3 regions of the Desulfosporosinus sp. FKA genome follow, and region 2 is predicted to be linked to each of the others. Evidence: riboswitches for the same ligand, from Rfam matches in the RefSeq annotation. Region 2 holds a riboswitch; each other region holds the start of a gene.
The links. A riboswitch is a leader RNA that binds a small molecule or an ion and turns the genes downstream of it on or off. The one in region 2 is predicted to bind cyclic di-GMP.

Region 1 (7,170 bases), on a different contig from region 2:
TGTTTAACAATGACTTGGAAAGTCTTTATGAATGGCTTCAAAGGAAAAATATTGCATGTGATTAAGGAGGAGTTATTATGAGCAGAGAAAAGACTGTCAGGTTATCTTTTTTAGACCGATTTTTAACGCTTTGGATTTTCTTGGCAATGGCTATCGGGGTCATTGGTGGTTTTATCTTCCCTAGTCTTGGCAAAACACTAGAAGGAATGAGTACGGGTACGATCTCATGGCCAATTGCAATTGGTTTAATTGTAATGATGTATCCTCCACTTGCAAAGGTTAAATATGAGGAAATTGGGAAAGTAGCAGGAAATAAAAAGGTATTTACTTTTTCCCTTATTCAGAACTGGATAATTGGACCAATTCTTATGTTCGTTCTTGCAGTTTTACTATTACCTGATATGCCAAAATATGCGATAGGCCTAATCATTATCGGCCTTGCCCGTTGCATAGCCATGGTTATTGTCTGGAATACTCTTGCAAAAGGTGATAACGAATACTGTGCAGCCTTAGTTGCTTTAAACTCTATATTCCAGATACTTTTTTACTCTTTCTTCATATACCTATTTGTAAGGTTGATTCCCGGACTTTTAGGCTTATCATGGAATGTTGAGGGACTAGAAAAAGTTACAATTTGGAGTGTCGCTCAAAGCGTACTGATCTACCTAGGAATTCCTTTTGCCGCCGGATTTTTGACTAGGTTTAGCCTTTTAGGTGTAAAAGGCAAGGAGTGGTATGAAAAAGTATTCATTCCTAAAATTTCTCCCCTTGCTTTAATTGCTTTATTATATACTATAATTGTAATGTTTGTTTTAAAAGGTCAGTATATCGTAGAGCTTCCTGGTGACGTAGTTAGAATCGCCATACCCCTTCTTATATACTTTGCAATTATGTTCTTTTCAAGCTTTTTTATGTCCTACAAAGGTGGGTTTAAATACGATCAGACCGTAACATTAGCTTTCACAGCGGCAAGTAATAATTTTGAGCTTGCAATAGCGGTTGCTGTAGCAGTTTTCGGGATTGGTTCAGACCAGGCATTTGCAGCCGTGATAGGCCCCCTGATCGAAGTCCCAGTAATGATAGCTTTAGTTAATGCTGCCTTAATTTTCAAACGGAAATATTTTGACGAGAATGGCTTGCCAAAACGTCATGTAAAGGGAGCTTAATATGTCAGAAAAAATAAAAGTCGCTTTTATTTGTGTGCATAATTCATGTCGTTCCCAGATGGCTGAGGCTCTCTCGAAGCTTTTGGCTGCAGATAGTTTTGAAGCTTATTCAGCAGGTACTGAAACTAAACCTCAAATTAATCAGGATGCGGTAAATGTAATTAAGGAACTCTATGCTGTGGATATGAACGATACTCAAAAATCAAAATTACTATCTGATATTCCCCCTGTCGATGTTGTAATTACGATGGGATGTAACGTAAAGTGTCCTTTTCTGCCATGTAAATACAGGGAAGACTGGGGGCTTGAAGATCCAACTGGTAAAGATAAGGAGGAGTTTGTAAAAACCGTTAAAATAATTGAACAAAAGGTCTTAGACCTTAAAAAGAGAATAAATAATTTGTACTAGAAAATAAATAGTATTAGCTCAAATCTTACCTCTTTGTGGAATCTAATAAGCTATGTCGACGGGGCCGTGAGAAAACTAAGTTTCTACACGGCCTTGTTTGTAAAGTCTTCTTTGAATTAACTTCTAAATTAATAAGAATATAAATTACAATAATTCCTACAGGAAGTAGTATATTTGATAAAAACAAAGACTATTCAAAGGTACTCGTATTTTCCTCATGGGAAATGGTGCCGAGAATGGTGTCGGTTATGCTTTCTTATGAAGCGGAAGGCTGACAATCGGCAAACTCTCATAACGCAAAACTGAAGCATGGCAGAGTATACTTTGCGACTAGGGAAGAACGTCGTTTTGGTACTACAAGGCTTAAAAACGTGACGGAAGATATTGTTTGCCATGTATCCGGCATTCTTGCACGGCTTTATAATCCAGATGAGCACATCGGCAAGGATATTAAGCAAATCAGGAGAGAGCTTGCCGAAAAGCTTCAGCCAAAGCTGAATGCCGTTAAAGCCAAATACAAGCTTTCCGAAAGCGGAGCTGCCGGTGCAAAGTCGCTGATAGAGCTCATAAAAGCACTGGACAGCAATCCATCAGCGACACCTTCGACTATCCCAGCTGGAATGTTGGCATATTAGTCAACATGGCAATTGGTTCACCTGCCATTTGTGCCTACAGGCTTTTTAATTCTAACGAAGTGATACCCAGGGAGCTTTCTAAAAAAGTATTTGTCAGCTTATTTAATAAAGCCGAAAGCTCGGCTGTTCTTGACTTGCTGTATGGCAGCAAGGGCGGCGATTCCTATTATGAAAATGTCTTTCGATATTGTGTGGCGGTAATCTGCAGGCTATGCTGGATGAATACGCTCATATACTTGGCGAACAGGGAGATGCTCTTGCAGATGCGATGATCGATGCTTTTTCGGATACGGCCTCTCTGCAGGTAGATACGCTGGAATCCTTTACAGGAGCAGAAAAAGAAAAGCCGTGTCTGGGCACGCACTTTGCTGTTGGATATTTCAATGCTCGCATCAGCAACGAAAATGTGCAGAGAACTGAGAAAATCCGCAAAGCATTTAATTCACCATTCCGTCCGTTTGTGTTGTCCACTACATCAATCGGACAGGAAGGATTGGATTTCCAATTCCACTGCCGCAAGGTCATGTGCTGGAACTTACCGTCAAACCCTATAGACCTGGAGCAGCGTGAGGGATGTATTAATCGGTACAAGTGCCTTGCAGTGCACCAGAATATTGCACACAAATACAGCAGTGAAAAAACATGGGATGCTATGTTTGAAAAAGCCGCACAAACAGAAAAGGGAGATCTGCCGAATCTTGTTCCGTACTGGTGTTTGACGGATGGAGAAGCAGCTCCAGTCAAGATTAAACGTATCGTTCCGATGTATCAGTTGAGCCAGGATCACTTGCGATACAATCGCTTAATTAAAATACTGTCGTTATATCAACTGACATTAGGCAGCCAAGACAAGAGGAGTTAATAGAGATAATCAGCAGAGAAATTACCGGAAATCGACAATCAGCTATTTATTAATTTAAGTCCATTTTACAAAATGGAAATATAATGTGCACCGAGTAGTCTTTATTTCGGTATATTTTACACAGAAAAATCTAAAAGCATCAGTCATCCAAAAGCCCCTCTTACAGAGCAGTAAGAAGGGCTTTCGTGTTATTATCTTTATCTCCGCTCAACAAACCAGCGGCCGATATTATTTTCGGTAATTGAGACATTACCCTCAAACCCTCCTTAGAAAGAACGGTTATCTGATCAAGAAATCTGAGCGTGGTGTATAAGCTGTATTGAACGAATAGCCTCTGGAGTTCATATCTCCCAGCTTTATCAGCATGAGGTTAATATCTGTGTTCATCATGGCTGCAATCTGGACAACGTCATAACCTTCACGGGCATACTTATGAACCTCATCATCGGGAAGAAGCAGTGAAGCCGCAAACAAATTGGCTTCATACTCAGGACGTGTATTCATGGAATAAAGAACGTATTCACGGAACGGACTGTCATCGGCAAGATTCCGATGATGTGCGTCATGTCCGAGCTCATGGGCGCATACCAAGGTCTGCACCTGTTCCGGCAAGTTACCATTTAAAAAGATAAAGCGGTTGCGCTGAATCACGCGGTAAAGCCCTTTCAGCTTAGTGAAGTCATTGCGGAACAGAACCTCAATGCCCAGCTCGTCTGCTATGGCAAAAGGATCACGCGTTCCGAAGCGCTTGATATATTTTTCAGCTGATTCAAAAATAAGCGCCTTGTTCAATGAATTCCCCCCCTATGCTAATTCTATCACAGCAGCAGTCCGAAAAAACGGACTACTCCTTGTCTGCTTTACGATACTTTTTCGGCGTGTACTTTTTGTTTTTCTCCTTGGCTATCCAATAAGCGTCGGAGATTGCTCTCATAACGGCATCCAAATCCTCGTCATCCATGTCGCCTCCGGCAAAAAGGCCGTTGACCTCTGTGATGAGCTGCTGAGCGTACTTCTTTCCCCGGTAGCCGTATTTTTCTCCGGCAGCGTTTATAAATTCCTCATTCTCGGTCAGCAGATAATTCGTATCAACACCTAAAACTTCAGCCAGCTTCCCGTACACCTCGCGTTTTTTAGGATAGCAATCTCCGTTTTCATAGCTGACCATTGTGCGGAGAGATACTCCGACTGCCTGCGCCAGTTCCGCCTGCGTCATGTCTTTTGCGACGCGGGCATTTTTTATTTTTTCTCCGAATTTCATGTAGACCGCCCTCCTAAGTATAAGCAGGTAAATTTCATGTTATATATTGACAAATACAAGTAGATTGCATATAATTCAAATATGCAGATAACCTGCACATTCATAATAATTCATGTTGCATATGGTGTCAAGAGTTATTTCTTCTGTGAAAATGATTGAACCCAACAGATTGCCGGGAAATTACCGTCTGCAAAGCGCATGACGGCTTTAATTACTCTGACAGCTAAAAATAGATAAAGTTAAGGGCAAACCTGTCTAAAGGCAGGGACGCAAAGCCGAGGGTCTAAAGCGTTTGACGCGCTATGACAGCCTGGTTGCCGATCTTTGCGAATGCCTGCCCTTTTTCAGAGCAGGTATTTGTATTGATAGAGATAAATGATGCAGGAGGGTATGAGATGGTAAAAAAGAAAAGGCTCAAATGTCCAAATTGCGGACGCCGAATTGCTGATTACAGCGGAAATGCTGAGGCACTGGCCCTGTTAGCTGAAACGAGTGAGGCTGAAAGTGATGTTGTAAACGTAAAGTGTCATCTATGCAAGTCTCAGGTTTCAATTTTGCTGGACAATAACGAGGTCTATGAGAGTAAGAAGTTCTCAGACCTCAAGTTATAAGGCGACTCCACAATCAAATAAATGAACTTATGATATTCGATTCCAGCGCTTGACGCTATCCTCCCCTTGTAAAGCGGAGTGATTATAAAGGTGCCGGCCGGGCCTGACGAGTAGCACTATTGCTATGCGTCAGGCCCGGCCGGTTCTGCATTAGAAGAAGCTGCTCGTTTGGCTCCCCAGAAAGGAGCAAAACGAGTGGCTTTTATTTTATGCAATAACAAAACAGCGGCTCGCTGCAGATCTCCTCCGCTTGTTCTTCATTTCCGGATTTTTAGATTCTCGAAATGGAGGACAAGCTTATGAATAATCATGATAAAAAATATACCCTGCTGGTCAGAGGGACGCGTGTCACAGTGACCAAGGAGGTCTACAAAGCCTATTACCACTGCCGGGACAGAGAAAAATACCTGGACAGGCTGGCGGGGGATAACAATATCTCGCTTGAAGGATGCAATGAGAAAGGCATCTCTGTGGAGTATACAATTTCTACTGCAGAGGATTCCATGGAGGATGAAATTGTTCAGCGTGATATGATTAAAAGGCTTCAACAATGTCTGTTGCTGCTAAATGAATCTGAACGCCAGCTGATTATAGCGCTTTATTACCTCAAAAAAAGCGAGCATCAATTGTCTGCAGAAACAGGTATTCCTCGCATGACCATACACAATCGCAAAAAACGAATATTTGGTCAGCTCAAAAAACTTTTAGAAAAATAAAAGTTTTTTGGTCCAACCCCTCACTTTTTTCCCTAAAGAAGTGAGGGGAATTTTTTATTCTCCTGTTGTTCTTTGAAAATATTATATCCGGCAGCATAGATACATGAGCTATCCAGCCGTGTGAAAAGCGGCAGCGACGTTGACGGGCGCGCCAAGACTGCCTGCGGATGAATTTCATCCGTCGAACCGATGGCATCGAAGGTGACGAGCGGGAACGCCCGGTCATTGAACGGTCCGTGGTGGACTGTTTCGCAATGAAATGGACAGTGATAATGCTACTTCCGTCCAGCCACAGGCTTAAGCAATGGGGGCGGCTCCCAGAGATCCTGGGGGAGGTAAAATTCTTATGGTGTTTGCTTAACCGGCAAACCGTTTATGCTGCCGCCCTGAGAGCCGCAAGGCTTTTCCGCTTCGGGAAGTAGTGCCGAATAGAAGCGGCAATTCGTAATGAAGAACAAGCAGATCATTTTTGATCTCAGAAACAATGCGGCAGGGCTATTTTTTTAACGCCCTGCCGTATCCTTCTGAGATTAAATTCAAAATATCAGGGAGGAAAACGAAATGGAAAAGGAAGCATTGGCTGAATTGCTAAAGAAGGAGCTAATTATCGGTTACGTGTACGGGCTTGACGGAGAGAGTCAGGAATTCTATTTTGAGAAATCCCCGTCCGGCATTGCAAGCTTTATCATGCTGAAAAAAGAGCATGCGGACAAGATGGTTTTAACAGATACGCTGGACAGGCTGGTTCTGGACACCTTCGGCGAATTTATCAACCGCTGCCCGGATCAGAGGCTTCTGAAAGGGATCACTAAAGAACTGGTACCCATGCAGCAAGGCGAAAAGGAGCCTGTAAATATTCCGATTGTGAGCGTTGATGAGGCTCTTGAATTTTTAAGCCATGGAAGCCAGAAGCGAGCATGGATTTACTGTCGGATCGACGCGCCGGAGGATACCCACGGCGCTCTGAAAGGCCAGAAAAAGGAACTTATGGATTACTCCGAACAGATGGGATTTGTTGTTGTCGGCGAATCAGTGGATATAGGAAGCGAGCTGGATTTTGACCGTACCGGTCTTGCGGAGGTCATGAAGGCTGCCGGAAATAGCATAATGGATGTATTGCTTGTAAAGAAGGTTGACTGCCTGAAGCGGGATACAGCCAAATTACTGGAGCTTCAAAGAGGTCTGGATCAGCTGGGCATTGAACTTTATTCGCCGTTGGAGGGTCAAATCCAATTGGAATATCAAAGCCCATCCCTTTCTCTGCAGTAAAATAGGGGGTGAGCGATATGTCAAATAATCAGACGGCCAATGAAGTCAAGTATAAGGCAGCGTTAAAGCTTTTGGATATCTTGCTCCGAAACGGCCTTATCTCCCCTGCTGAGTACAAAAAAATCGATGAATTGAACCGTCAAACGTTCACTCCGGAGCTTTCCAAGGTATATGCGTAAAAACACCTGGATATCTCAAAGCTTGTGTGGTATTGTGTGTTGCTGACAGGAGTCAAAAACGA
Region 2 (7,170 bases):
AAAGAAAAGATATTTGAAATTTATGATTGCCTTAATAGATTAAAAGAAAGTTATAGGGAATTATTGGTATTGAAATATGAAATGGAGTTGAGTTGCAAAGAGATTGCAAAGATATTAGGACTTTCTGAACAAACAGTTAAGACCTATTTACTAAGGGCAAGAACAGAATTTAAAAGTGTATGGGGTGATAAGTATGGAAGATAAAATGAATAGCGATGAATTAGACCAAATTTTCGATGAGGATAAATTAAATAGAGCTATAAAAAAAGGCAAACGAAAATCTACTATACGAACTGTTTTAATTTCTATACTTATAGCGTGCTTGGTATTTGTGCTCATTACATTAGGTAATACTGCATTGACTATTAACATGAGTAATAAAACATTTGAGTCTTTGAGTGCCTACATTGAACTGACTGTACCGAACGGCTACATTAGTAATTCAGCTGATACTCTCGGTTTCTTGGGGGGGAGAAGTAATTACACTATAAGCCGAACTGTGGGGAATAAAATTGTAGTCTTAGAAGAACGGGTACAACCTTTTGGACTTCTGCCTCAATTTATCATGACAAGGGGGCAAGGAGGAGGTCAAGTTGCTGGCGAATGGCCTTTGAATTGTTGGGAATTTGGTTACAATAAAATGTTATTTTTTCTGCCCCAAATTACGTATAAAGAATATAAAAATGATTTGGCAGAGTTGAGCCAAATCGGAAGCGATAAATTGATTGAGGTTGGATTATCTTTTGATAAGCCCTACACTTTTTCCGAATTATCCCATATTCTCCCCAATGCTAATATTAGTTGGTACTGGGTGGACACTTTTACGAAGGATGATATGGTTCGCTATGAGAAAGAGGCTAAAGAATGCGATGGTAAAGCCACATTTATTAGTGAGTTCGAAACTTTAGGTGTTGATAAAACACCACCTATTAGTATTAATACCTTTGACTCGGATTACAACAATTTCCTTTATAATTTAAAAATCAGCAAAAACCAAAAATTCTTGAACATCTTTAATAATCTTAATTCTAAAGGTTATACCGACCCCTCGAAAGTTCCTATTTTGGGAGCTATAGCTTATGGTACAAAGGAGCAATTAAAACCACTAATTGAGAATCCTCATATAAAGGCGTCTTCATTTGGCGTAATTACTGAGAAGTATTAATTTTGTTACCGATGGATTAAGGTGTTTTACTGGCGTTAGCTGGTATGTCCTAAGAAGCCCCCACCTCTAAGCTTCTTGGACCCGTGCTATAACTCGTTAGCAATTGTTTCTAATTTATGGGCTATTGCATTTAATTCTTCAATTGTTGCAGATATTTCCTGTATGGAAGAAGCTTGCTGGTTAAATACCACATTTGTGCCTTCAACTTTTTGTTTAATATTGGCAGAGAGTTTTTGGGTGGTTTTTATCGCTAAGTTAATGTTTTTGATTGACTCCTTACTGGATTCGGACAACTTTCTAATTTCTTGAGCTACGACTCCGAAGCCTCGACCCAAATCTCCAGCCCTAGACGCCTCGATTTGTGCGTTTAATCCTAGCAAATTTGTTTGTTGAGCAATATTGTTAATAAAACTTAAAATTCCGTCCGTATTCTTAGCCTGGTCATTTAAATTAGCAACTATAGTAGAAATTTCTTGATTAGCATTTGATATATCTGTAACACCAACCAAAACTTCATTAATCGATAATGAAATTTGGTTAATAGCAGATGCTACATTTTCAGACATTGTTGTGATGTCGCGCTTCATAGAGGGTCGTCCAACGACAATTGTTCCAGCCACTAAACCATGTTCATCTTTGATAGGAATACCAACGGTTTTGAATTCCATTGGAAGACACATGACTCTGCGTCCTTAGTTTTCACTAAGTTTGCCTTTGCATTAGTGAAGTTGTTCAGAAAGGATATTCTTTAAAGCATAACACAATAAAACCTAATGATATGTCGAAAAGCGTCGAAAAAATAATAATAAGTAACTTAACAGAATCATGTTGGGAACAATAATATTCATCACGTAAATTGCTAAGATGAAGGGTGATTAAAGCAACATCAAGTGTTGCCGCAAGGAAGAATTTCGTGATATGTAAACATTTGCTAAATATTTGCCGATAATAACATAAGAAAGGACTCAATTAATTCCTGTTTCGGGAACGATTTGAATTAGATAATAAATTGTTTCCGTTGGCATTAATAATGTAAGGAGGAAAATTGCTATGGAAATAACAGGACTTAATAAATACTATTATACTGATGCATCATCAAAAAAAGGTGAGTGCAAAAATAACAGTGATACAGGCATAAATATGGCTGAAGTATTTAAAAATGAGATATTAAATTGGAAAGAAAAAGTTGGAGAAAAGGTTAATGAAGATTTGAAAAATGATCGTGAAAATAATATTAAGATGTCTGAAAAACAATGGCGTGCTTTACTAAATAAGGTGGACAGTGCAATTAATGCTCATCGCCAACCTGTAAAAACAGATGTTAATGTTCATCGTTCCAAACCCAATGATGTAAATAAACAAACCCAAAAACATAAGTGAAGGCCCTTAGGCCCTCATCGCAGCTACTAATTTCTTTGTTCCCACCATATTGATGGCCTTTTTAAATTGTATGCTTGTATTTGAGTTTGAATCTAAAATGAGCAAATGACACAATTTAAAAGTAAATTCTCCTTTTAACCGTTTGGATTTTGACGGCTAAAGGGAGGATTTTTCGTTTTTTAATGACGCCAGTTTTGCCATTAATAATTGTTATGAGATTGAGCCGATTTCTTCTTCAATAAATTATTGACACAAATAAATATAATATGGTAAAATATTATTTTTAATTTTCCTAGTTTTGTGATATACTTAGGGTGTTAGTCTGGAGGTAGACGGTATGATATTTAACGTTGGTGACAAGATTATATATCCAGTTCATGGGGCTTGTGTTGTAGAAGCAGTTGAAGAAAAAGAGATCTTAGGGGAAAGAAAACTCTGCTACATTTTGAACATTCCTCAGGAGAAATTGCATGTTATGGTTCCAATGGACAAAGCTGTTGATATGGGTATGCGTCAGATGGTTAACCATGAGATATTGGAAAATGTACTCAGTGATTTTAACCTTGGAAATACTGACCCGATTATTCTTGAAAATCAACGATGGTGCAAAGATATTAATAAAAAGAAATTTAAAAGTGGTGACATTTATAAAGGTGCGGAAATTATCCGTGATTTAACACGTAAGAGTCAAATAAATAAACTTGGAGCAGATGACGTAAACATGTTGAATAATGCACGTCATGTTTTTGTCAGTGAGATAATGGAGGTTAAGGGCCTTAAAGAGGAACAAGCAGTTCGTTTATTGGATGAAGTGTTGAACTCCTAGTGATAATCTCAAGTACGGTTTTAGAGAACGTTTTGCTTATGCCTGAATTCTTGTTTTAATGCTCATAGTATCCATATTTAGGAAATATATATTTAAGAAATAGTTTATTAAGTATTTGACTTATTTCTTCATTACAGTTATACTTAATAAGCTCGTTAATATTTGCGGATTTACGAAAACCTTCCTCTGTTGCCTAAAGCTATAGGAAGCAATAAATACTTCCCATGTAGCGCGGGTAATTTGATTTGGAGGTTTTTTTAATGCTTGAAGACAAAATTTTAACATGTAAGGATTGTGGTAGTGAGTTTACTTTCACCGCTTCCGAGCAAGAATTCTACGCCGAAAAGGGATTCGCTAATGAACCCGGTCGGTGCCCAAAATGCCGTTCTGCCAGAAAGGCACAAGGCAGAAACAATAGTGGATACTCTCGCCCTCAAAGAGAAATGTTTCCTGCAATCTGTGCTAATTGTGGAAAAGAAACGACAGTGCCTTTCCAACCGACGGGTGATAAACCAGTATATTGCCGTGACTGTTATCAACCACGCACGAGAAACAATTGGTAATTATCTAATCGACCGAAGCCTTTCTAGGGTTAACACCTAGGAAGGCTTTTTTCACTTACTGTCGTTCAACGCCAATGTTATTTAACTTTGAATCTAAATGCTCATTTGGATAATCATGTTTATCAGTATTCCTATTGGAAAGGGCGGCTCGGCAATAATGTCCACTGGACATTATTGTATCTGAAGCCCCGATGTTCAGCTTTGGCTGAACGAGTTCACTTTATAGTGAGAATAGAAAATGGCAAAAGCGTTGGAACAACTCATTTCCAACGCTTTTGCCGTTTGTAGTCTTATTTTGTTAAGATAGCATCTTCTTGAGCTTGAGTAATCGTTCCGGCTGTAACTAATTTATCTAAAGCTGTTTTTAAGCCGGTGTTCTCTTTAGGTTGAGGCATAGCGTTCGTAATTGCAGTTTCTTGGTCAGCGGTAATGGTTCCTGCACTAACGAGACTGTCAAGAACGGTTTTCATATCTGTTTTGGTGCCGCTTTTTCGAGCTGTTTGCATAGCATTTTCAATTGCCGTTTCTTGAGCTTGGGTAATGGTACCTGCAGTGACTAAGCTATCGATTGGGTTTTTATGTTCTTTTTCCTTGAGGCCTTGATCATTAGGTTGAGGCATAGCGTTCGTAATTGCAGTTTCTTGGTCAGCGGTAATGGTTCCTGCACTAACGAGACTGTCAAGAACGGTTTTCATATCTGTTTTGGTGCCGCTTTTTCGAGCTGTTTGCATAGCATTTTCGATTGCCGTTTCCTGGGCTTGTGTAATGGTACCTGCAGTGACTAAGCTGTCGATTGGGTTTTTATGTTCTTTTCCCTTGAGGCCTTGATCATTAGGTTGAGGCATAGCGTTCGTAATTGCAGTTTCTTGGTCAGCGGTAATGGTCCCTGCACTAACAAGGCTGTCAAGAACGGTTTTCATATCTGTTTTGGTACCGCTTTTTCGAGCTGTTTGCATAGCATTTTCGATTGCCGTTTCTTGGGCTTGCGTAATGGTTCCTGCGCTTACCAGACTATCGAATGGATTGACACGTTGAGGCATGGATGCTTTTAGAGCATCGTTAATAGCCGTTTCTTGGGCAGAGGTTAAGGTTCCAGAAGATACTAAGCTGTCTAATCGACTTTTCAATCCTCCGTCAAAACCTCTTGAGTGAGACATTTGTGGTATTTTCGTTTGAGCTGATGATTGATTCATAGTTCCTGCAAAAGCTGCAGAAGAGGATAACAATGTAATGACGGCTGAAGCAAGAGCAATTTTGGTCGTTTTGTTGAATTTCATAGTTAAACACTCCTTGAAATCAATTTTGTATTTTGTACTTTATCCAAGTATACCGTTGATTTCGGAATGTACGCTGAACGTACGCTGAATGTTTGCTGAAAAACTTGTTAGGATTTTGTGAATATCAAATTAAAAGTATTAGTGTACGTATTCGATTTCGTGAACAACTGAAATAGAGAGCCGATCATTCTTCTCGATGACAGACTCTCTATTATATATTCCTTCCGATATTGGGAATGTTTATTCAGTTTTTATGTCCTTTTCCCGCTCTATTGGAATGCTGGTGTTTTTCTCCCCCGCCGGCTCTTTCATTGTGTTCCCCTTGTTTTTGCTCAGCGTGTACCTTCGGTGAAGTATTTAATAGGGGTGCCGTATCTGCGGTTCCGGAGGCAGTTCCGTTTACTCCAAAAGTCTGATTAAGCGAATCTAAGGCAGTCTGTTCTTCGTCAGTTAAGCTGCTCGCTTCTGTTTCGTTTAAGGAATCGTCTTCAATACTATTTGTTACGGATGCCGCTCCATTAGTTGTAGGTGTTACTTCATTAGTTGTAGGTGTTACTTCATTAGTTGTAGATGCCGCTTCATTTGTTGTGGTTGTCACTTCTTGGCTTTGCTGATCAGTCTTTTCTGTTCTATCAACACTCTTTTCCATAGACCGAACAATGTTAAAAGCCAGTCTTTCAGAGGCTTTGGAGGGTAGTTTATCTAATAAATTTCCTAATACTTTAATATTCTGAGCGTGATCATTACTAACGGCAAGCTCTAGTTTTGGCATTGTATCGGAGTCCTTTGCGGAAAGTTCTTCTAAAAAGTCTTGTGCTTCCTTTAGTTTCTTGGAGTATTCATCCGTAGGTACTTGCGTTTCTCCAGTATCCCCAAGTTCAGTTAAAGTATCACTTTCAGACGTATTTCCCGGAGTTTGATCCGTTTGCGAGTTAGTAGTAACTGTAGAATCGGTTCCTAATTTGGTTTGAAGTTTATCAATAAGTTGTGGTAACCAATCAGTTGATGAGGAATCAGTTGTGGCATCAACACTTGTCGTTGCATTTATATTCGTGCTTGTACTCGTGGGAACACTATCTTCAGCTAGGGCTAGAGGAGCGATAAGAGGGAGTGAAGTAAGTGATACGGATAAAGCTAATGTAAGAATGTGCTGTTTTTTCATTTATGATCTTCCCCCTAATTTGAATTTGATTAAATTATAACGAATTTAATATAGATAAATCTAGACTAATTCAATAACTCGGGAAATTGGCCTAAAAAATCGGGACTTTTGAACTATTACGTTTTTAATGTCTTCAGACAAAAGTTAATGGGCAAGCATAGAGGAAATTTCCGTAATGGCCGGAAAACTTAACGAAATTGCTCTTAATTTATAGGTTTACTATAAAGATAAACTATCAGAAAAGTATAATCTCCAGCAAATTCAGTTGGGCATTAGCCAAAGCCAAACTGTCAACTTCTTTGAGCCATTCAAAGTCTTTCTTGAGTTCAGCGGGTAATAAGTATTTCTGTTGTTTCAACGCTTCTTTATCATCCTTGAACTGCGGTGGGAGTATGTCACTAAGAATGTTGACGGAGTTTATGATATTGATAACTTTAAACATGAATGTGTATACATGATGACCATAGAAATTAGAATAGATTATTTAGTAAGAAAGAGCACCTGTAAAATACGGCTGCTCTTTCAAATATAAATCACGTAAGGAAGATCATGCTCCTCACGATGCGGAAGAATGAATTAAGCATTTGCCGCTATACCGCCAAAAATTAAATGAAGAATAACTAACACCAAACCAATAACCAAGGCTAAAGCTGCGCCAATTATTCCGAAAATAAACATTCGTTACACCCCCTCTTTTTTGCTAACATAAGACTAGATCGAGAAGGTTTTGATACATAGTATGCAGCATGTCCGTAAATGGTTACGTTTGATCGTGATGCTCCTGGGAAATTCGATGT
Region 3 (7,170 bases), on a different contig from region 2:
AGGGTATTGGAAAGAATCTTAGCGAATTTAACATAAGGTTTTTTATCATACAGAAAACTGTTCTGATTATTATAAATCGACTCGATGACTTTTTGTACAGCTCCATCGATATCAATTTTTTTACGCATATAGCCTTCGCCGAAGGCCAGGGAAGGATCACTGATAATTTCTGATTTAGGTATGGGCTCACTGAAATTAATTCGGAATTGAATCTCTCCTTCGCCATATTTTTTAACGTCCCCATCCCAATATTTAACTTCGCAGGGATCAGCGAACATATTTTTAAGGACGTTGTTGTAGAACGTTTTATCAATACTCATTCCATTTACCTCCTTCGGAATTGATAAAATCCTAGAGGTAATACTTTATTTAACTTCCTCTAAGTTAATTTTCTCAATTACCGCTTGAGCTCGTTTCTTCAGATTGGTTAAATCTTTTTTAACCCGTTCAATTTTTAAGATTTTCTGTTCGATTAAGTTAAGTTCTTCATCTAAGGTGTCTATTATACTCAACAGTTTTTCCCTTTGCTCTCTGCGCTCAGCCGTTTGTTTAAAGCTTACTTTTTGAGACTCAATGAGATTGCTAAGCGCAATAAAATGCTGTAGTTCCTCCAGCGATAAGCCTAAGGCGTCTTTAGTATACTTAATTCTTTTAAGCAATTCTATGTGCTCTTCATTATAGTACCTAGTCCCTCCTTCACTGCGTTTAGGCGGCGGTAATATCCCTATCTCCTCATAATATCGGATGGTTCGTTTGGTCAAGCCGCATTGGAGAGCAACTTGGTCAATTTTATAGTTATCCACAATATCCTCCCTTACTGTTGCTAAGATTATATTAGCACTAATATAACATTAACGTCAACGTTAATCACTCTTTAAAACTCAACAATTTTACAAATAAATACATTTTTTGCATACTATATAATATCCATTGAACCTAACTTTTATAATCCGTAATTGTTACACACAAAAAAGCGAGGGCCTGAATTAGGTACTCGCTTTTAGCATATGTTTTACTGAATATGGAGACCGTTTTAGAACAGATATGGTCTTTAGGAAAGGAGGGTGAACAGTGAAACGTCAGTGGTTAATCAGAACGGCTGCTAACAAGCAGAGAAAACTTACCAGCCTCGGAATAACGATTATTGTAATCATTATTGCCATTACTGCTCTGAAATTAGCGTTTAACCAAAGAGTATCTGCCTGGCAGGATTTTTCAGATACTGTACCGACAATTACCAATCCTTCTATGACTCCCACAGAAATAGAAAATTCTCTGGAAGACATCTTAAAACAATATCAAGAGATAACCGCTTCAAAGGAAAGGAGTAAAAAGCAAATAACAGCCTCATTAGATAAATTATATAAGCTTGCCGCCAATGATTACCTGAATTGTAATGCTCTAAAACAATCATCCCAGAACAGCCAAATGATCATTGATTTAACCGAAGCGTCTAGATTATTAACATCATCCCTTTTTGAACTCAACGATAGTTTGAGTAGTGCCGGTGATCTGAGTAAGTGTCAATTAAAAAGCAGCAAAGAAGACCTTGTCTCAGCGACTACTAAAATTGAACAGGTCCGTCAGGAATTAAAGCATTAGCTCAAACAGAAAATGATTATAAACTTTTAGCGAGATTGCTTAATTCCATAGACATGGACGTAATTTCTTCGATACTTGCAGAAATCTCTTCTGAGGCGGCCGCTTGACCTTGACTGGCGTCTAAGGAGATATTGCTTTTTCGGCTCGCTTCTTCAACTTTTTCCTTTATTGTATCAGTTAATTGTTTAATTCTGGGGACTGTGCTCTTTGATTGAGCAGACAGTTTTCTTATCTCCTCAGCAACTACACCAAAACCGCGGCCAGCATCTCCAGCTCTGGCTGCTTCGATAGCTGCATTCAATCCTAACATTTTCGTTTCATCAGCGATCTCTTTAATAAAAGCCGATACCTCATTTATCTCTTCTGAAATATTTATTATCCCTTTAATATCCGTATTAAGTTCCCCTTCATTGGTGTGTATTTCCGTCGCAGATGCTGAAAGCTCCTCTATGGCGGCGGCTATACCTTCAAGACTGCTTTCTAAGTTAATTGACATTTCACGCAGGGTTACTGCCGTTTTTTTCGGTGTCACAATACCCAGAGTGGCGACGAGATTTTTATGTTCATCATCATACAAGGGAAAATTAGCAATAGTTAATGGCTGCCCGTATTTAGAAGCGTCAATTTCTTCAATAATAGGCTTTTTAGTTTGCAGCGCCCGATAAGCAATATCTGTTTCCTTTAGGTCATAGCCTACGGCTATTGACGGCATGTCAAATTTATCGGAGGCCTGTGCATAAGCAATCTTTGTTAAGTCTGACATATATATATAAGCCCCTTCAGGGAACATCTCGGCTAAAATAGGGGCAAAATCTCCAAAGGCGGCAGCTACAGGGTGTAACTTAGGAAATGCTATAGTAAATGCACCCCAGATGTCTCCTTTATCATCGATGATAGGGATTGAGACGATAACTACTCTCAAACCATAAACCGTACGGGGAATATTTTGCGTTAGAACCTTCTTATTCTGTATTGCTTGCATCGTCGTTGTATCTTCATTTAATCTCTTGCCAACCTGAAAGATGTCTAATGAAAAGGACTCAGAGGATTTTACCCAAACAAAGGTGTCATGTTCAACAACTCCGAACAATATTCCGCCCGGTATTAAATCAGCCATAAATTCTGCCATAAACTTACACGACTCAACGCCCGCTAAAGCTATCATCTTTAAACCACTCCCATTGCTATCTACTCGTTAAAACTTCAGCCTTAAAATTCAGCCCGTTCAACAAAAGAATTAAACGCTCGTCAATCCGAACAACACCTTGCACTCTGTTACTTCCGAGACCTGATAGTTCTGCATTAAGCCTTTCAATCGATTGTTCTTCGACCTTTATAACTTCTGAGACATCATCCACAATTATCCCAATTCCTACATTCTCTATGTTCAAAATAAGCAAACGGCTGTCAACACTTCTCTCAGATTGTCCAACACCAAATCGCTTTTTTAAATCAATAATCGGAATCGCCTTACCTCTTAAGTCAATCATTCCTTCAATGTAGGAAGGCAGATAAGGCATTTTAGTTATTCTTTCCGGAATTCGAATGATCTCCTGAGCAAACGTAATTTCGAGGGCATATTCTTCATCACCCAATCTAAATACAACTAACTGCATATAACTCAATCAATTCACTCCTTTCTGAATCTTTAAACTTCTCTTATCACTCCTTTGCTAAGAAAGCAAAATCGCCAAGACAGCTCTTCTTGACGACAAAGACATTTCTTACTGTATGATGCAACCCGGCTATCTTCCACAAATAGAAAGACCCGTGGCTTTGCGTCCTTGGCTTTCACCAAGTTTGCCTTTGTCTTTTGTTGTATATTATAACATAACAATGTAGTTAAAAGTTGAAATTAATAAAAATATAACGAATATTTCACCCCCGATGCTTATAATTTTCAAGGTTACGAATCAATTTCAAAAAATGTTATTCTTCTAAGTACCTAATATATAGTAGCGTTCTAAACAAATTAAATATAAAACGTACAAATCTTACGTTCTTAGGCATTATATAATTGGATTGTTTTATCTATCTAAATTAAAATTTGAAAGTTAAAGGAAAAATGGTCTGTTAAGGCGAATTTTCCTTTTTACGGAGGTGAATTGGCATGCTTTTAGCGCCACTGTTTGAAAATGATGTTCCCGATGCCCTTTTATCCTGACGGATCGAAGGGTACATCTTCCGTCTGGAATAAGGACTTAATTTGATTGACGACGGAGGGAACTTAAATGTCCAAAAATAAACTAGGCTCTATCTATTTGGCTTTGGCTGCGACAATTTGGGGAGGTATGTATGTCATTAGCAAAGTGGTTCTTACCGTCATACCACCTTTAGAGTTAGTTTGGCTGCGCTATATAATCGCGCTCCTCGTCCTTTCAGCCATGGCAGTCCTAACCCATCAATCTTGGCGAATACGTAAGCGAGACGTCCCCTTAATTCTGACGATTGGCATAACAGGCTATGCCCTATCGATCTGGACTCAATTTCTGGGGACAAAACTGGCGACGGCTCAGATGGGGGCTATTATTACCTCGGCAACCCCGGCCTTCATGGTTATTTTCGCCCGCCTCTTGCTAAAGGAAACAATGACCCTGCGCAAAGGACTCTCGGTGATCTTGGCAACCATTGGCGTCTTGTGCATTGTTGGTATCGGAGATATTAGTACAACTTCTCGGCTTGGAGGACTGATCTTAGGCGTTGCAGCAGTAACTTGGGCCTTAATGTCTGTACTCATCAAACGAGTTCCCAGCACTTACTCTCAACTTGTTGTTACGACCTATGCGATTTTTACAGCAACTGTATTTATTACCCCTTTTGCGGCTTCTCAGGCCAGCCAAATTCCAGTCGCCGTCATGGCCCAGCCTGCTATTTGGGGTGGAATCTTGTATCTTGGCATTGTTTCTACTGCCCTTGCTTTCTTTTTGTGGAACAAAGGCCTGCAAATGGTCGATGCCGCCAGCGGAAGTCTGTTTTTCTTCTTCCAGCCCCTATCAGGAACTTTGCTTGGCTGGCTTTTTCTCGGCGAACACGTAGGACTCCCATTTGGGATAGGTTCAGTCCTAATACTTGCCGGAGTCTTATTAGTTATTAGAGAACCCTAACTCTGTTCGAAAATGCGTTAGATAACCTGGAAAGATCAAGGAGGCTCTTGAGCAATCAAAAGCCTCCTTGAATATTAATCAATTAATCTCGAATTAACGTACCATAGGAAGTTATAACCTCATCAGCCTGCTTCGGCAGCCTCAAACTGGCTATTATAAAGGTTAGCGTAAAAGCCGCCTTTTGCCAGAAGTTCATTGTGGTGCCCCTGCTCTATGATATCGCCATGATTCATGACAAGGATCAAATCAGCATCGCGGATCGTGGATAAACGATGAGCAATAATAAAACTCGTTCTGTTCTCCATAAGGTGATCCATAGCCTTTTGAATTTCGACTTCCGTCCGGGTGTCGACAGAACTGGTGGCTTCATCGAGAATAAGTATTTTCGGGTCAGCCAAGATGGCTCGAGCAATAGTCAAGAGTTGTTTTTGCCCTTGCGAGACATTTGAAGCCTCCTCGTTTAGTACCATATTATATCCCTTCGGCAGTGTATGAACGAAACTATCGACGCGTGCGGCTTTCGCCGCTTCCATTACTTCCTGATCACTTGCCTCGAGACGACCGTAACGGATATTGTCCATAATGGTTCCATTATAAAGCCAGGTGTCCTGAAGAACCATACCAAATAAAGAACGCAGATCATGCCTGCTGAAGTCGCGGATGTCATGTCCATCAACCAAAATTGCACCATCATTAACATCATAAAAACGCATCAAAAGCTTAACGATCGTAGTCTTACCCGCTCCCGTCGGTCCAACAATAGCAACCTTTTGTCCAGGTTTTATGTAAGCGGAAAATTTGTTGATAATGATCTTATCTGCTTCGTAGCCGAAATGTACATCTCTAAACTCCACACTCCCCTGCACACTCTCCAGTTTAACTGGATTGGTGCTCTCCGGAACTTCATTTTCCTCGGCTAGAAACTCAAAAACACGTTCGGCTGAAGCTGCTGTTTGCTGCAGTATATTCGAAATATTGGCCAATTGAGTAATCGGCTGAGTAAATGATCGTACATATTGAATAAATGCCTGAATGTCTCCAACCTGCATAGATTTTTGGATGACAAGCCAACCGCCTAAAACGCTAACGAGAACGAAACTTAAGTTTCCAACGAAACTCATAATAGGCATAATCAGGCCTGACAAAAACTGTGATTTCCAGGCTACTTTATATAATTTGCTATTAAAGCCTTCAAACTTCGCAATACTTTTCTCCTCGCCATTAAAGGCTTTCATAATCACATGACCGCTATACATTTCTTCTACATGACCATTTACATTTCCCAAATAATCTTGCTGCAGCTTGAAGTATTTCTGTGAATATTTAATGATAACCATAATAATGATCATGGACAAGGGGATCACCAGGAAAGCCACCAAGGTTAAGAGCCAGCTTATACTGAGCATCATGACCAGCACACCAAGAACCGTCGTTACAGAGGTAATAATCTGCGTTAGACTCTGATTTAGTGTTTGGCTGAGGGTATCTACATCGTTCGTAACTCGAGACAACACTTCACCATGATTTGTTCGTTCAAAATAACCCAAGGGCATACGGTTAATTTTTTCTGAAATATCCTTGCGAAACTGGTAACTGACTTTCATAGCCACACCTGACATAACCCAGCCCTGGACATAACTGAAAAGAGCACTTAAAAAATATAAGCCTGCCAAAAGGAGAATCGTATTCCCAATATAATTGAAATCTATTCCGCTGCCACTGCCGGAAAGCTTGCTTAAAGCGCCTTCGAAAAGGTGTGTGGTGACATTTCCTAATATTTTGGGACCAACAATAGAAAAGACTGAGCTGGCAGCGGCAAAAATAAATACGAAGATCATGGCCGTCCGATAGGGACGCAAATAATTTAATAGTTTCTTCATGGTGCCCCTGAAGTCTCGAGCCTTTTCGCCCCCCTGCATCATACCACCGGGACCGCCGCCCATACCACCACCCATGGGACCCCGCGGAGATGACTTCTTCCTGGTCTCCACGCTCATGCTAATTCCTCCTTCGAGAACTGAGACAAGGCTATTTCTTGATAAGCCTCGCAAGTTTTCATTAATTCATCATGGGTCCCGATTCCCGCCACTTTCCCTTCCTCAAGGACTATAATTTGCTCAGCGTTCATAATCGTAGAAATGCGCTGGGCAACGATAAGGACCGTACTTCCTCCTGTTTCAGCCTTCAGGGCTTTACGGAGGGCCGCATCTGTTTTAAAATCCAAGGCAGAAAAACTATCATCAAAAATATAAAGTTCCGGTTTCTTTACCAAAGCTCGGGCAATCGATAATCGTTGTTTCTGTCCGCCTGAAACGTTTGTTCCGCCTTGGGCAATCCCTGTCAATAATCCTTCCGGCTTTTCCTTAATAAACTCAGTGGCTTGGGCAATATCTGCAGCTTTGATGAGATCCTCTCGGGAGGCAGATTCATCTGCATACTGCAAGTTAGATTCAATAGTTCCGCT

Region 1: linked by a shared signal. The riboswitch ahead of B5771_RS13665 (hypothetical protein) and the one ahead of B5771_RS15420 (methyl-accepting chemotaxis protein) in region 2 are both predicted to bind cyclic di-GMP.
Region 3: linked by a shared signal. The riboswitch ahead of B5771_RS22955 (chemotaxis protein CheW) and the one ahead of B5771_RS15420 (methyl-accepting chemotaxis protein) in region 2 are both predicted to bind cyclic di-GMP.

The regions. Positions count from the first base shown of each region.
Region 1 is NZ_NAHZ01000029.1:163,096-170,265, forward strand. Features, by position in the region: gene B5771_RS13630 (metalloregulator ArsR/SmtB family transcription factor) at 1-65, shown strand, start outside; gene arsB (ACR3 family arsenite efflux transporter) at 78-1,166, shown strand; gene B5771_RS13640 (arsenate reductase ArsC) at 1,168-1,575, shown strand; gene B5771_RS13645 (hypothetical protein) at 1,947-2,210, shown strand; gene B5771_RS13650 (helicase-related protein) at 2,422-3,072, shown strand; gene B5771_RS13655 (ImmA/IrrE family metallo-endopeptidase) at 3,352-3,864, opposite strand; gene B5771_RS13660 (helix-turn-helix transcriptional regulator) at 3,917-4,333, opposite strand; cyclic di-GMP riboswitch class I at 4,568-4,655, shown strand; gene B5771_RS13665 (hypothetical protein) at 4,729-4,944, shown strand; gene B5771_RS13670 (sigma-70 family RNA polymerase sigma factor) at 5,244-5,660, shown strand; gene B5771_RS13675 (recombinase family protein) at 6,222-6,929, shown strand; gene B5771_RS24335 (SHOCT domain-containing protein) at 6,947-7,108, shown strand.
Region 2 is NZ_NAHZ01000031.1:66,875-74,044, forward strand. Features, by position in the region: gene B5771_RS15410 (sigma-70 family RNA polymerase sigma factor) at 1-204, shown strand, start outside; gene B5771_RS15415 (anti sigma factor C-terminal domain-containing protein) at 194-1,165, shown strand; gene B5771_RS15420 (methyl-accepting chemotaxis protein) at 1,252-1,845, opposite strand; cyclic di-GMP riboswitch class I at 1,832-1,888, opposite strand; gene B5771_RS15425 (hypothetical protein) at 2,216-2,545, shown strand; gene B5771_RS15430 (CarD family transcriptional regulator) at 2,886-3,371, shown strand; gene B5771_RS15435 (zinc-ribbon domain containing protein) at 3,632-3,934, shown strand; gene B5771_RS15440 (hypothetical protein) at 4,225-5,211, opposite strand; gene B5771_RS15445 (hypothetical protein) at 5,456-6,373, opposite strand; gene B5771_RS15450 (hypothetical protein) at 6,609-6,731, opposite strand.
Region 3 is NZ_NAHZ01000034.1:358,152-365,321, forward strand. Features, by position in the region: gene B5771_RS22935 (cyclopropane-fatty-acyl-phospholipid synthase family protein) at 1-320, opposite strand, end outside; gene B5771_RS22940 (MerR family transcriptional regulator) at 366-803, opposite strand; gene B5771_RS22945 (hypothetical protein) at 1,072-1,602, shown strand; gene B5771_RS22950 (methyl-accepting chemotaxis protein) at 1,619-2,767, opposite strand; gene B5771_RS22955 (chemotaxis protein CheW) at 2,787-3,218, opposite strand; cyclic di-GMP riboswitch class I at 3,335-3,417, opposite strand; gene B5771_RS22960 (DMT family transporter) at 3,834-4,706, shown strand; gene B5771_RS22965 (ABC transporter ATP-binding protein) at 4,829-6,703, opposite strand; gene B5771_RS22970 (ABC transporter ATP-binding protein) at 6,700-7,170, opposite strand, start outside.